Regions from separate parts of the Pseudomonas sp. PKS genome, predicted to be linked through region 1. Evidence: predicted binding sites of a transcription regulator. Region 1 holds the regulator's gene; each other region holds the start of a gene.

Region 1 (4,138 bases):
TGCTCGTTCTGTGCGTCCAGGACTACCTGGTACAGGGCCTCGCTGCTGTCGGCGGCACGCAGGCGATCGCGGACCTCCTTGCGATCGAGCATGCTGGCGATCTGGCGCAGCAGTTCAAGGTGGGCGTCGGTGGCGGCCTCTGGCACAAGCAGGACGAACAGCAGGTCCACCGGCGCGCCATCAATGGCGTCATAGTCGATGGGGGCATCCAGGTGCAGCAGGGCGCTGACCGGTGCGGTGCAACCTTCGAGGCGGCAATGAGGGATGGCGATGCCGTTGCCGAAACCGGTGGAGCCGAGCTTTTCACGGCCAACCAGTTTTTCGAATACGTCTTCCATCTCCAGTTCGGGCACTTCCCTGGCGATCAGGGTGGCGATTTCCTGGAGCACGCGCTTTTTACTGCCGCCCGGCACGTTCACGAGGGAACGGCCGGGGGTCAGGATGGTTTCAAGTCGGATCATGGATGAGAGGGATCAGCGGGCGGCTGCACCTTGCAGCAGGCTTTGCTGTTTTTCCTTATGTTTTTTCAGTTGGCGGTCGAGCTTGTCAGCCAGGGCGTCGATCGCTGCATACATGTCTTGGTGTTCGGCATTGGCGACCACTTCACCGCCGGGGATCTGGAGTGTGGCCTCCACCTTCTGCTGCAGTTTTTCGACCTTCATGATCACTGTCACGTTGGTGATCTTGTCGAAATGCCCCTCCACGCGGGCGAGCTTTTCAAGGACATACTCGCGCAGTGGTTGAGTGACTTCTACATGCTGTCCACTGATGTTGACTTGCATACAGCTTCTCCTTTGTTGCCCGTGCATAAAGGGCAGGTATTGCACCTGCCACTGAAACGCTATGGCTCTGCCAGGGGCTACATCAGTCGCTTGCGCTCACTCGACGGTGCGATGCCGAGGGACTCGCGGTACTTGGCGACGGTGCGACGGGCTACCTGGATGCCTTGTGCCTCCAGTAAACCAGCGATCTTGCTGTCACTCAATGGCTTTTTCTGATTTTCCGCCGCAACCAGTTTCTTGATGATCGCGCGGATCGCCGTAGACGAGCATTCACCGCCTTCGGAGGTGCTTACATGGCTCGAGAAAAAGTATTTCAGTTCGTAGATACCGCGTGGGGTATGCATGTATTTCTGCGTAGTGACCCTGGAGATGGTCGACTCGTGCATGCCCACCGCTTCGGCGATATCGTGCAGTACCAGCGGCTTCATCGCCTCGTCACCATGGTCCAGGAAGCCTCGCTGGTGCTCGACGATCTGGGTGGCGACCTTCATCAGTGTCTCATTGCGACTTTGCAGGCTCTTGATGAACCAGCGCGCTTCTTGCAACTGGTTGCGCATGAAAGTGTTGTCGGCGCTGGTATCGGCGCGGCGGACGAAACCAGCATACTGCGGGTTGACCCGCAGGCGTGGTATCGCTTCCTGGTTCAGTTCGACCAGCCAGCGGTCGCTGTCCTTGCGCACGATGACGTCGGGGACGACGTACTCGGGCTCGCTGGACTCGATCTGCGAGCCAGGGCGCGGGTTCAGGCTCTGCACCAGTTCGATGACCTGGCGCAGTTCGTCCTCCTTGATCTTCATGCGACGCATCAGCTGGCTGTAATCGCGGCTGCCGAGCAGATCGATGAAGTCGGTGACCAGGCGCTGCGCCTCGGCCATCCAGGGAGTGTTCGCCGGTAGCTGGCGCAGTTGCAGCAGCAGGCACTCGCCCAGGCTGCGGGCGCCGATGCCGGCGGGTTCGAACTGCTGGATGCGGTGCAGTACCGCTTCGACTTCGTCGAGCTCGATATCCAGTTCGGGGTCGAAGCCTGCGCAGATTTCTTCGAGGCTGTCCTCCAGGTAACCCTGTTCGTTGATGCTGTCGATCAGGGTCACGGCGATCAGCCGGTCGGTGTCGGACATCGGCGCCAGGTTAAGTTGCCACAGAAGATGGCTCTGCAAGCTTTCACCGGCGGAGGTGCGTGTGGTGAAGTCCCACTCGTCGTCATCGCTGGCAGGTAGGTTGCTGGCGCTGGTCTGGTAGATGTCTTCCCAGGCCGTGTCCACAGGCAGCTCGTTGGGGATGCGCTCGTTCCATTCGCCTTCCTCCAGGTTTTCGGCACTGTTGGTGCTTTCCTGGAAGCTGCTCTCCTGGGCTTCGGCAGTCGGCTTGCTTTCGGCGTTGTCGGCCATTGGGTCGCTGTTGTCGAAGTCGTCGCCGTCTTCCTGACGTTCGAGCATCGGATTGGACTCCAGCGCTTCCTGGATTTCCTGTTGCAGGTCCAGGGTGGATAGCTGGAGCAGACGGATGGCCTGTTGCAACTGCGGGGTCATCGTCAGTTGCTGGCCCATTTTTAGGACGAGCGATGGTTTCATGGCTGGGGCTTAATACCTTGTTCGCCGGCGCGCATGCGCCATCCACTACACGTAGGGCGCCGAGGCGCCAATTTTAAGCAAGTTATATGCCTGAAATTGTAGCGTTTGCCTAGAGCACTGTGTCACTTCCTTCAGTGCCCCAAGCAGACTCCGGGCCTTTAGAGTCGGAACTCGTGGCCCAGGTAAACCTCCTTGACCAGATCGTTGGCCAGGATGGTCTCGGCGTCGCCCTCGGCGATCAGCTGACCATCATTGACGATGTAGGCGGTTTCACAGATATCAAGGGTTTCACGGACGTTGTGGTCGGTGATCAGTACGCCGATGCCCTTGGCCTTGAGGTGATGGATGATCTGTTTGATATCGCCAACGGAGATCGGGTCGACACCAGCGAAGGGTTCGTCCAGCAGGATGAACTTCGGTGCGGTGGCCAAGGCGCGGGCGATCTCGACCCGACGGCGTTCGCCGCCGGAGAGGCTCATGCCAAGGTTGTCGCGGATGTGGCTGATGTGGAACTCCTGCAGAAGGCTTTCCAGCTCCTTTCTCCGGCCGTCACGATCGAGTTCCTTGCGGGTCTCGAGGATGGCCATGATGTTGTCGGCCACCGACAGCTTGCGGAAGATCGAGGCTTCCTGGGGCAGGTAGCCGATGCCGGCGCGGGCGCGACCGTGCATGGGCTGATGGCTGACGTCCAGGTTGTCGATCAGTACGCGTCCCTGGTCGGCGCGGACCAGGCCTACGATCATGTAGAAGCAGGTGGTCTTGCCGGCGCCGTTGGGGCCGAGCAGGCCGACGATCTGACCGCTGTCGATCGAAAGACTGACGTCGCGGACAACCTGGCGGCTCTTGTAGCTCTTGGCCAAGTGCTGGGCTTTGAGGGTTGCCATTTACTCGGCCTTCTTCTTCGGCTGGATCACCATGTCGATACGCTGACGTGGCGAAGTCACATTGCCACCACGACCGGCGGTGGCCACCTGGGTCTTGGTGTTGTAGACGATTTTCTCGCCTTCGGTGGTGTTGCCTTCGTTCTCGACCTTGGCGCGATCGGTGAGGATCACCATGTCTTTCTGCGCCTGGTACTGGATGGTCACGCCCCAGCCCTTCATCTTGTCGGGCTTGGCTGCGCTCTGCTGCTGCTCGAAATAGGCCAGGTTGCCCACCGAGGTGACCACGTCGATGTCGCCGGAGGCGGCACGGGTAATGGTGACGGTGTTGCCTTTGATCATCATCGAACCCTGGGTGATGATCACGTCGCCGGTATAGGTGGCGACGCCTTGCTTGTCGTCCAGGTGAGCGTTGTCAGCCTGGATGCGGATAGGCTGGTCACGATCGTTCGGCAGGGCCAAGGCGCTCGCGCTTCCCAGTGCCGCGCTCAGGCTGAGCAAAAAGGGGAGGGTGTTAACGAGCCTCATACTGTCCTCTTACGTTGGACAGCAGGTCCATCCTGCCGTCTTTCAAATACGCTTTCATTCCTTTGCCCGTAGTCGTCCCACCGGCGCCGTCGATTCTAACGGCTTGCTCGGTCTGCGCATATTGCTTCTGCGGGAAGACGGTCATGCGGGTGGTGGTGATGATCGTTTCGCGCTGCTTTTCATCGGTGCGGGCAACCCGGACCTTGTCGATCAGTTCGACCTCGGTGCCGTCCGGGTTGACCTCAGCGCGCACGCTCTGCACATGCCAGGGATACTGAGTGCCCCGGTACATGTGCAGGTCCGGCGTGGTCACCAGAGTGATCTCGCTGGCCTTGAGGTGCTCTACCTTGTCGGCGGTCATTTCGTACTGCACCTT
Region 2 (4,138 bases), on a different contig from region 1:
CTGGGCATCGGGATGACGAATGTCGAGAACGATCTGGCCTGGCAAGGCCTCGGCCACCTCCTCGATCTCGATGTCCTTGCCCAGCTCGTCGATGACGTGGTCGATCGAGATGAACTTGGCGCGCTCCAGGGCACGCTCGAGCACCGCCATGTCGAACTGCTTCTCTTCGTGCTCCATGCGGTGGCGCTTGGCATGGGTGGTCGGGTTCACCGAGATCACGCCGCAATATTCAGGCATGTGCTTGGCGAACTCGGCAGTGCCGATCTGGTAAGCGGTGTCGATGATGTCCTGCTTGTGGCTGGCGAGCAGCGGGCGCAGCACCAGCTTGTCGGTAGCCGAGTCGATGATCGACAGGTTCGGCAGGGTCTGGCTGGAAACCTGGGAGATCGCCTCGCCGGTGACCAGTGCCTCGATTTCCAGGCGATCGGCCATGCGTGCGGCGGCGCGCAGCATCATGCGCTTGAGGGTCACGCCCATGTAGCTGTTGTCGACCTTGTTCAGGATCTCGCCGACCACTTCCTCGAACGGTACGCTGATGAACAGCACGCGCTGGCTGCTGCCAAACTTCTTCCACAGGTAGTGGGCGACTTCCATCACGCCCAGCTCGTGGGCACGGCCGCCAAGGTTGAAGAAGCAGAAGTGGGTCATCAGACCGCGGCGCATCATCTGGTAGGCCGCCACGGTGGAGTCGAAGCCACCGGACATCAGCACCAGGGTCTGCTCCAGGGCGCCCAGCGGGTAGCCGCCGATGCCCTGATGCTGGTTATGGATCACGTACAGGCGCTGATCACGGATCTCGATGCGGACCAGGACTTCCGGGGTCTTGAGGTCGATTCCGGTGGCGCCGCACTGCTGGCGCAGTTGGCTGCCGACATAACGGTCGACATCCATCGAGGTGAAGTCGTGGTGACCGCCGCGCTTGCAGCGCACGGCGAAGCGCTTGCCGGCCAGCAGGTGGCCGAAGTGGTGCTTGCACTTGGCGACGATGTCGTCGAAGTCGCCCAGCGGATACTCCTCCACCTGCAGGAAGTGGGTGATCCCGGGCGTGCAGGTCAGGCGTTCGATCATTTCGCGCTGGATCTTCTCGTCCTCGACGCGGGTGACCACCTCGAGATTGTCCCAGACGCCATCGACCGCGAGCTCAGGATCCAGATCCTTGAGCACGACGCGGATGTTCTTGCCGAGCTGGCGGATGAAACGCTTGCGCACCGGCCGGCTTTTGATGGTGATCTCTGGGAAGACTTTGACGATAAGTTTCATTGGTTTAACAGCGCGCACAGGGCCTGCCGAAAATGAGGGGCGCGAATTATAGCGGAAATTGCTCAAGCTTTGAGCAACTTTTGATCAGAAGCTTTTAGATAAATGCCGAAGGCGCGTTTTACGCTGCCTGTACCGCCCCATTCGCGGGTAAAGCCGCGGCCGCAAGGGTCAGCATAAGTTTCCAGCCGGTGTGCGCCCCTTGCAGGAGCGCTTTTTACTCGCGAACGAACCTCAAGGGAAACACACCTCCCAAAGAACGCACACATTTGGTGCGCACACTTGAAAACATGCCTCGCAAGAGTGCATTTCTCACTGTGCTGGGGCCCCCAATTGCCTGTAACCGCCCCCTTTTGTCCCGCCTTCGCCATTTTCGGGCACTGGCATGCAATTTGCTCCCTTGTGAGGCAGGCAAGCTTGGCCGACTATCCGCGCCCGGCGACACCCTTTTTCCAGGGCAGCGGCCCACCGCGCCCTAGACCATCCGGAGGACACTATGTCGAAGTCGGTTCAACTCATCAAAGATCATGACGTCAAGTGGATTGATCTGCGTTTCACGGACACCAAAGGCACTCAGCACCACGTGACCATGCCGGCGCGCGATGCGCTGGAAGACGACTTCTTCGAAGTCGGCAAGATGTTCGACGGTTCCTCCATCGCTGGCTGGAAAGGCATCGAAGCCTCCGACATGATCCTGATGCCGGTCGACGAAACCGCCGTACTGGACCCGTTCACCGAAGAGCCAACCCTGATCCTGACCTGCGACATCGTCGACCCGTCGAGCATGCAGGGCTACGATCGCGACCCACGTGCGATCGCCAAGCGCGCCGAAGAGTACCTCAAGAGCACCGGCATCGGTGACACCGTATTCGCCGGTCCAGAGCCTGAGTTCTTCATCTTCGACGAAGTGAAATTCAAGTCGGACATCTCCGGTTCGATGTTCAAGATCTTCTCCGAGCAAGGCTCGTGGATGACCGACGCTGACGTGGAAGGCGGCAACAAAGGCCACCGTCCAGGCGTCAAAGGCGGCTACTTCCCGGTTCCGCCGTTCGACCACGACCACGAAATCCGTACTGCCATGTGCAACGCACTGGAAGAAATGGGTCAGACCGTCGAAGTTCACCACCACGAAGTGGCGACTGCCGGCCAGAACGAAATCGGCGTCAAGTTCAACACCCTGGTGAAGAAGGCTGACGAAGTACAGGCCCTGAAGTATGTCGTGCACAACGTTGCCGACGCCTACGGCCGCACTGCCACCTTCATGCCGAAGCCACTGTACGGCGACAACGGCTCGGGCATGCACGTGCACATGTCGATCTGGAAAGACGGCAAGAACACCTTCGCCGGCGAAGGCTATGCCGGCCTGTCCGACACCGCCCTGTACTTCATCGGCGGCATCATCAAGCACGGCAAGGCCCTGAACGGCTTCACCAACCCGTCGACCAACTCCTACAAGCGTCTGGTCCCAGGTTTCGAAGCCCCGGTCATGCTGGCCTACTCGGCTCGCAACCGTTCCGCCTCGATCCGTATTCCTTACGTCGGCAGCCCTAAAGCCCGCCGTATCGAAGCGCGCTTCCCGGACCCATCGGCCAACCCGTACTTGGCCTTCGCAGCCCTGCTGATGGCTGGCCTGGACGGCATCCAGAACAAGATCCACCCAGGCGATGCTGCCGACAAGAACCTGTACGACCTGCCGCCTGAAGAGGCCAAGGACATCCCACAGGTTTGCGGCAGCCTGAAAGAAGCCCTGGAAGAGCTGGACAAAGGTCGTGCGTTCCTGACCAAGGGCGGCGTGTTCTCCGACGACTTCATCGATGCCTTCATCGAGCTGAAGAGCGAAGAAGAGATCAAGGTCCGTACCTTCGTGCACCCGCTGGAATACGAGCTGTACTACAGCTGCTGATCTGATCGGCGCCTCGCGCCGATGACATGATCAAAGACGGCCTCCCTCGGGAGGCCGTTTTCGTTTCTGCCCACGCAGAAACCTCCCTCACCACGCTATGCTCTATCTTGGTGCACGCCAGTGCGCCGAGCTTCAGCCTGCTCCCCAATCTGGTTCAAATGAAACGTTTCATCCAGAGTTTCTGATCCGAATGTGCGCAAATTCAGGCCTTTATCGGTAAATCCCGCTTCTTTTCAGAGCTTTGGTTTGTTTCTTGCATTTTGTAAAGGACGGAACCGCACCAGCGGCTCCATCCCGCGCCCGGCCCTTCCAAAACAGTGCCTGGCAAGCGCCAAAAGAGGTCGACGACGCCTTATGACCATCAGCGATGCACAGCACCGACTGCTCCTGGACAACCTGACCACGGCCACGCTCTTGCTCAATGCCGAGTTGCGCCTGGAGTACATGAACCCTGCCGCCGAAATGCTGCTGGCGGTCAGTGGTCAGCGCAGTCACGGCCAGTTCATCAGCGAGCTGTTCACCGAGTCGGTCGAAGCGCTCAACTCTCTGCGCCTGGCCGTGGAGCAGGCGCACCCGTTCACCAAGCGCGAAGCGCAACTGACCTCGCTGACCGGCCAGAGCATCACCGTCGACTACGCCGTGACGCCGATCCTGCACCAGGGCCAGACCCTGCTGCTGCTGGAGGTCCACCCCCGTGACCGCCTGCTACGTATCACCAAGGAAGAAGCCCAGCTAAGCAAGCAGGAAACCACCAAGCTGCTGGTACGCGGCCTGGCTCACGAAATCAAGAACCCCCTCGGCGGCATCCGTGGTGCGGCGCAACTGCTGGCCCGGGAGCTACCGCATGACGACCTTCGCGACTACACCAATGTGATCATCGAGGAGGCCGACCGCCTGCGAAACCTCGTCGACCGCATGCTCGGCTCCAACAAGCTGCCATCGCTGGCCATGACCAACATCCACGAAGTGCTGGAGCGG
Region 3 (4,138 bases), on a different contig from region 1:
GCAGCTTCATGCCCACGGCCTGTTCCAGGCTTGTGAGAAAGCCCTGGTTGAGCGTGCCTACGTCGCGCTCGCGCAGGTTGACATCGCCTTCGCCGATCACGCTCTCGCGCCTGAGCGGGCGGGTCATCACCACCACCTCGCGAAACAGCTTTACCTGAGCCGGGACGAACACGGTCCAGGGCGCGCTGCCGTTGCAGCGTACCCGCACCGTGACCCTGCCCAGGGGCTGTGCCGGACTTTCAAGCGAAGCGTCCAGTTGCTGACTGCACAGCGGCATGCGCAGGCGCGGGTCGAGCGGGTTGACCTGGATCTCGTAGCGACCAGTAGTCTGGCTGGTGGCCAGATAATCCTCCACGGTGAATTCAAGAAACCCCTGGGTGACGCCGATAAGTTGTTCAGGCAAGGTAACCGCATCGGCCAGCACGCGTGTGCCGGAGGTCAGCAGGCATAGCGCCATCAGCGAGCCGGTCATCAGGCGCGTCAGGCGTCGGTAAACTGTCGTTTTCGTGTACATGGCGCTCAAAAAAGCAAAGCCCGTGCCGACTCGGTTCACGGGCGAAAACTAGAGGAGTCTGGCATGGCTGGAGTCATGGATTCGGTCAACCAGCGCACGCAACTGGTGGGGCAGAATCGTCTGGAGCTGTTGCTGTTCCGCCTCAATGGCGAGCAGCTCTATGGCATTAACGTGTTCAAGGTTCGGGAAGTATTGCAGTGCCCGGAGCTGACGTTGTTGCCCAAGTCCCACCCGGTGGTGCGTGGGGTGGCCAACATTCGCGGTGCGACCATCCCCATCCTCGACCTGTCGATGGCGACCGGCTTGCCGGGTCTGCAGGAAGAGACGCGCAACAGTTTCGTGATCATCACCGAGTACAACACCAAGACCCAAGGCTTCCTGGTGCATTCGGTCGAGCGCATCGTCAACATGAACTGGGAGGAGATTCATCCGCCACCCAAGGGGACCGGTCGTGATCACTACCTGACCGCTGTCACCCGTGTGGACGGGCGGATGGTGGAGGTCATCGACGTAGAGAAAGTCCTTGCCGAAGTGTCGCCATCGTCAGAGGAAGTGTCCGTGGGTGTGGTCGATGCCGAGGTGCAGGACAAGGCGATGATGCTGCGAGTGCTGACCGTCGATGATTCATCGGTGGCGCGCAAGCAGGTCAGTCGTTGCCTGCAGTCGGTGGGGGTGGAGGTAGTGGCCCTCAACGATGGTCGCCAGGCCTTGGACTACCTGAACAAACTGGTGGAAGAGGGCAAGCGTCCGGAAGAGGAGTTCCTGATGATGATCTCCGACATCGAAATGCCGGAGATGGATGGCTATACCCTGACCGCGGAGATTCGCAGCGATCCTCGCATGCAAAAGTTGCACATCCTCCTGCATACTTCGCTGTCCGGGGTCTTCAACCAGGCCATGGTCAAGAAGGTCGGCGCCGACGACTTCCTGGCCAAGTTCAAGCCGGACGACCTGGCTCAGCGGGTGGTCGATCGGATCAAGGCAACGCATTGAAACGGCCGGGGGGCAACCCCTGGCACCAGGGATTTGAAAGAGGCGGCAGCATTGTCTACGGGTAATTTGGATTTTGAACAGTTCCGGGTCTTCCTGGAGAAAGCCTGTGGCATCTTGCTGGGCGAGAATAAGCAATACCTGGTCTCCAGCCGTCTCAACAAGCTGATGGAGCAGCAGGGCATCAAGTCGCTCGGTGAGCTGGTGCAGCGAATTCAGAGCCAGCCGCGCAGCGGGTTGCGTGAGCAGGTGGTCGATGCGATGACGACCAACGAAACCCTGTGGTTCCGCGACACCTATCCGTTCGAGGTGCTCAAGAACAAGGTGATTCCGGAGTTCATCAAGAACAACCCGGGTCAGCGTCTGCGGATCTGGTCAGCGGCATGCTCCTCGGGGCAAGAGCCGTATTCGATCTCCATGGCCATCGACGAGTTCGAGCGTAGCAACCTGGGGCAGTTGAAGATGGGCGCGCAGATCGTTGCCACCGACTTGTCCGGGTCGATGCTGACCAACTGCAAGACCGGCGAATACGACAGCCTGGCCATTGGTCGTGGCTTGTCCCAGGAGCGCCTGCAGCGCTACTTCGACACCAAGGGGCCGGGCCGTTGGGCGGTCAAGGCGCCGATCCGCAGTCGGGTCGAGTTCCGATCCTTCAACCTGCTCGACAGCTACGCGGCGCTGGGCAAGTTCGACATCGTGTTCTGCCGCAACGTGCTGATCTACTTCTCGGCCCAGGTCAAGAAAGACATCCTCATGCGCATCCACAGCACGCTCAAGCCGGGCGGGTACCTGTTCCTTGGGGCTTCCGAGGCGCTCAACGGGTTGCCGGACCACTACCAGATGGTCCAGTGCAGCCCGGGGATCATCTACCAGGCTAAATAAACCCAGACAGGGGCCGCATCGCGGCCCCTTTTTTTGCCGGTACCCATTGCCGCTTTGCTGACGCCAAGCGGTAAACCATTGCCGCTTTTCTGGCATTGCCGCCGGCAAGCAGGGCCTCAATGCCCGGTTTTACTGGGGCTTTATCGCTTGGCACAAACCTTGCTCTAGCTTGCTCACGATTCTTCCGGTCAACCTTCGAAGGTTTCCCAGACATGAGCATCAGCTTCGACAAGGCGCTCGGCATCCATGAGCAGGCATTGAGCTTCCGCGCCCAGCGCGCCGAGGTTCTGGCCAACAACATCGCCAACGCCGACACGCCTAACTACAAGGCGCGTGACATGGATTTCTCGGCGGTGCTCGCCGCCGAAGCCGACAAGCAGCAGAAGGGGCGCATTGCCCTGGATCGCACCAATAGCCGCCACATCGAGGCCGAAGGCCTGGCCATGGGCGACGATACCCTCAAGTACCGCACGCCGATGCAGCCGTCGATCGACCAGAACACCGTGGACGCCCAGATCGAGCAGTCCAACTACGCAGAGAACGCCATCGGCTTCCAGGCCAGCTTCACCCTGCTCAACAGCAAATTCAAAGGGCTGGTTTCGGCCCTGCGTGGAGAGTGACCATGTCCCTTGCCAGTGTCTTCAATATCGCCGGTAGCGGCATGAGCGCGCAGAACACTCGCCTCAATACCGTCGCTTCCAACATCGCCAACGCCGAGACCGTTTCCTCGAGCATCGACCAGACCTATCGCGCGCGCCATCCGGTATTCGCCACCACATTCCAGCAGGCCCAGAACGGCGCTGGCCAGTCGCTGTTCCAGGATCAGGGCGAAGCGGGGCAGGGTGTGCAGGTGATGGGCATCGTCGAGGACCAGAGCAACCTTGAGGCGCGCTACGAGCCCAATCATCCGGCGGCGAACAAGGACGGCTACGTCTACTACCCCAATGTCAATGTGGTGGAGGAGATGGCTGACATGATCTCCGCCAGCCGTGCGTTCCAGACCAACGCCGAGCTGATGAACACCGCCAAGACCATGATGCAGAAGGTGCTGACCCTCGGTCAGTGATAAGGAGTCAGGATCATGGCAGTCAACAGCACCGGCGGTGTGAACCTCAACGACGTTCTGTCGGCGTCGGGTGTCAGCACAGGCACCACCAAGAAGCCTACGACCGAGAACACCGACAAGAACGCCCTGGGCAAGGATGCGTTCCTGCAGTTGCTGGTCACCCAGATGCAGCACCAGAACCCGCTCGATCCTCAGGACAACAGCGAGTTCGTCGCCCAGTTGGCGCAGTTCAGCAGCCTGGAAGGCATCACCACGCTCAACAGCACGGTCAATTCCATTGCCGGTGCCATGGGGTCGTCCCAGGCCCTGCAGGCCTCGTCGTTGGTGGGGCGTTCGGTGATCGTGCAGAACGACAAGGCGGTGGTCGACACCACCCAGAGCTTCAATGGCCAGTTCATCGTCCCGCAGGGTATCAGCGAGGCGAAGATCACCATCAAGGATAAAGACGGCAACACCATCAAGACCATCGAGTTGGGCCAGCAGAAAGCCGGTTACGCCGACTTCATCTGGGATGGCACCAACGACAAGGGTGAAAAGGTCGACCCGGGCACCTACAGCTTCTCGGCGACCACCATGGTCGATGGCAAGTCGACGCAGATGTACACCCTGCTGCCGGCCAAGGTCACCAGCGTCAGCATCAACCCCAATGGCGAGATGATGCTCAACCTTGCAGGGCTCGGGAAAGT

The links. Region 1 encodes sigma-54, which starts transcription at its own class of promoters, with help from an activator protein. Its sites were predicted from a motif close to ANTGGCATNNANNTTGCTNT; they were not measured.
Region 2: glnA (type I glutamate--ammonia ligase) is a predicted target of sigma-54. The motif match lies at 1,637-1,656, and genes of this name have one in related genera.
Region 3: flgB (flagellar basal body rod protein FlgB) is a predicted target of sigma-54. The motif match lies at 2,533-2,552, and genes of this name have one in related genera.

The regions. Positions count from the first base shown of each region.
Region 1 is NZ_JBEGDO010000035.1:22,480-26,617, forward strand. It holds gene ptsN (PTS IIA-like nitrogen regulatory protein PtsN) at 1-461, opposite strand, end outside; gene hpf (ribosome hibernation-promoting factor, HPF/YfiA family) at 474-782, opposite strand; gene ABOA88_RS23340 (RNA polymerase factor sigma-54) at 860-2,353, opposite strand; gene lptB (LPS export ABC transporter ATP-binding protein) at 2,512-3,237, opposite strand; gene lptA (lipopolysaccharide transport periplasmic protein LptA) at 3,238-3,762, opposite strand; gene lptC (LPS export ABC transporter periplasmic protein LptC) at 3,749-4,138, opposite strand, start outside.
Region 2 is NZ_JBEGDO010000007.1:234,012-238,149, reverse strand. It holds gene thiI (tRNA uracil 4-sulfurtransferase ThiI) at 1-1,260, opposite strand, end outside; gene glnA (type I glutamate--ammonia ligase) at 1,754-3,160, shown strand; gene glnL (nitrogen regulation protein NR(II)) at 3,515-4,138, shown strand, end outside.
Region 3 is NZ_JBEGDO010000029.1:38,049-42,186, reverse strand. It holds gene flgA (flagellar basal body P-ring formation chaperone FlgA) at 1-514, opposite strand, end outside; gene ABOA88_RS21870 (chemotaxis protein CheV) at 578-1,507, shown strand; gene cheR (protein-glutamate O-methyltransferase CheR) at 1,559-2,386, shown strand; gene flgB (flagellar basal body rod protein FlgB) at 2,599-3,006, shown strand; gene flgC (flagellar basal body rod protein FlgC) at 3,009-3,452, shown strand; gene flgD (flagellar hook assembly protein FlgD) at 3,468-4,138, shown strand, end outside.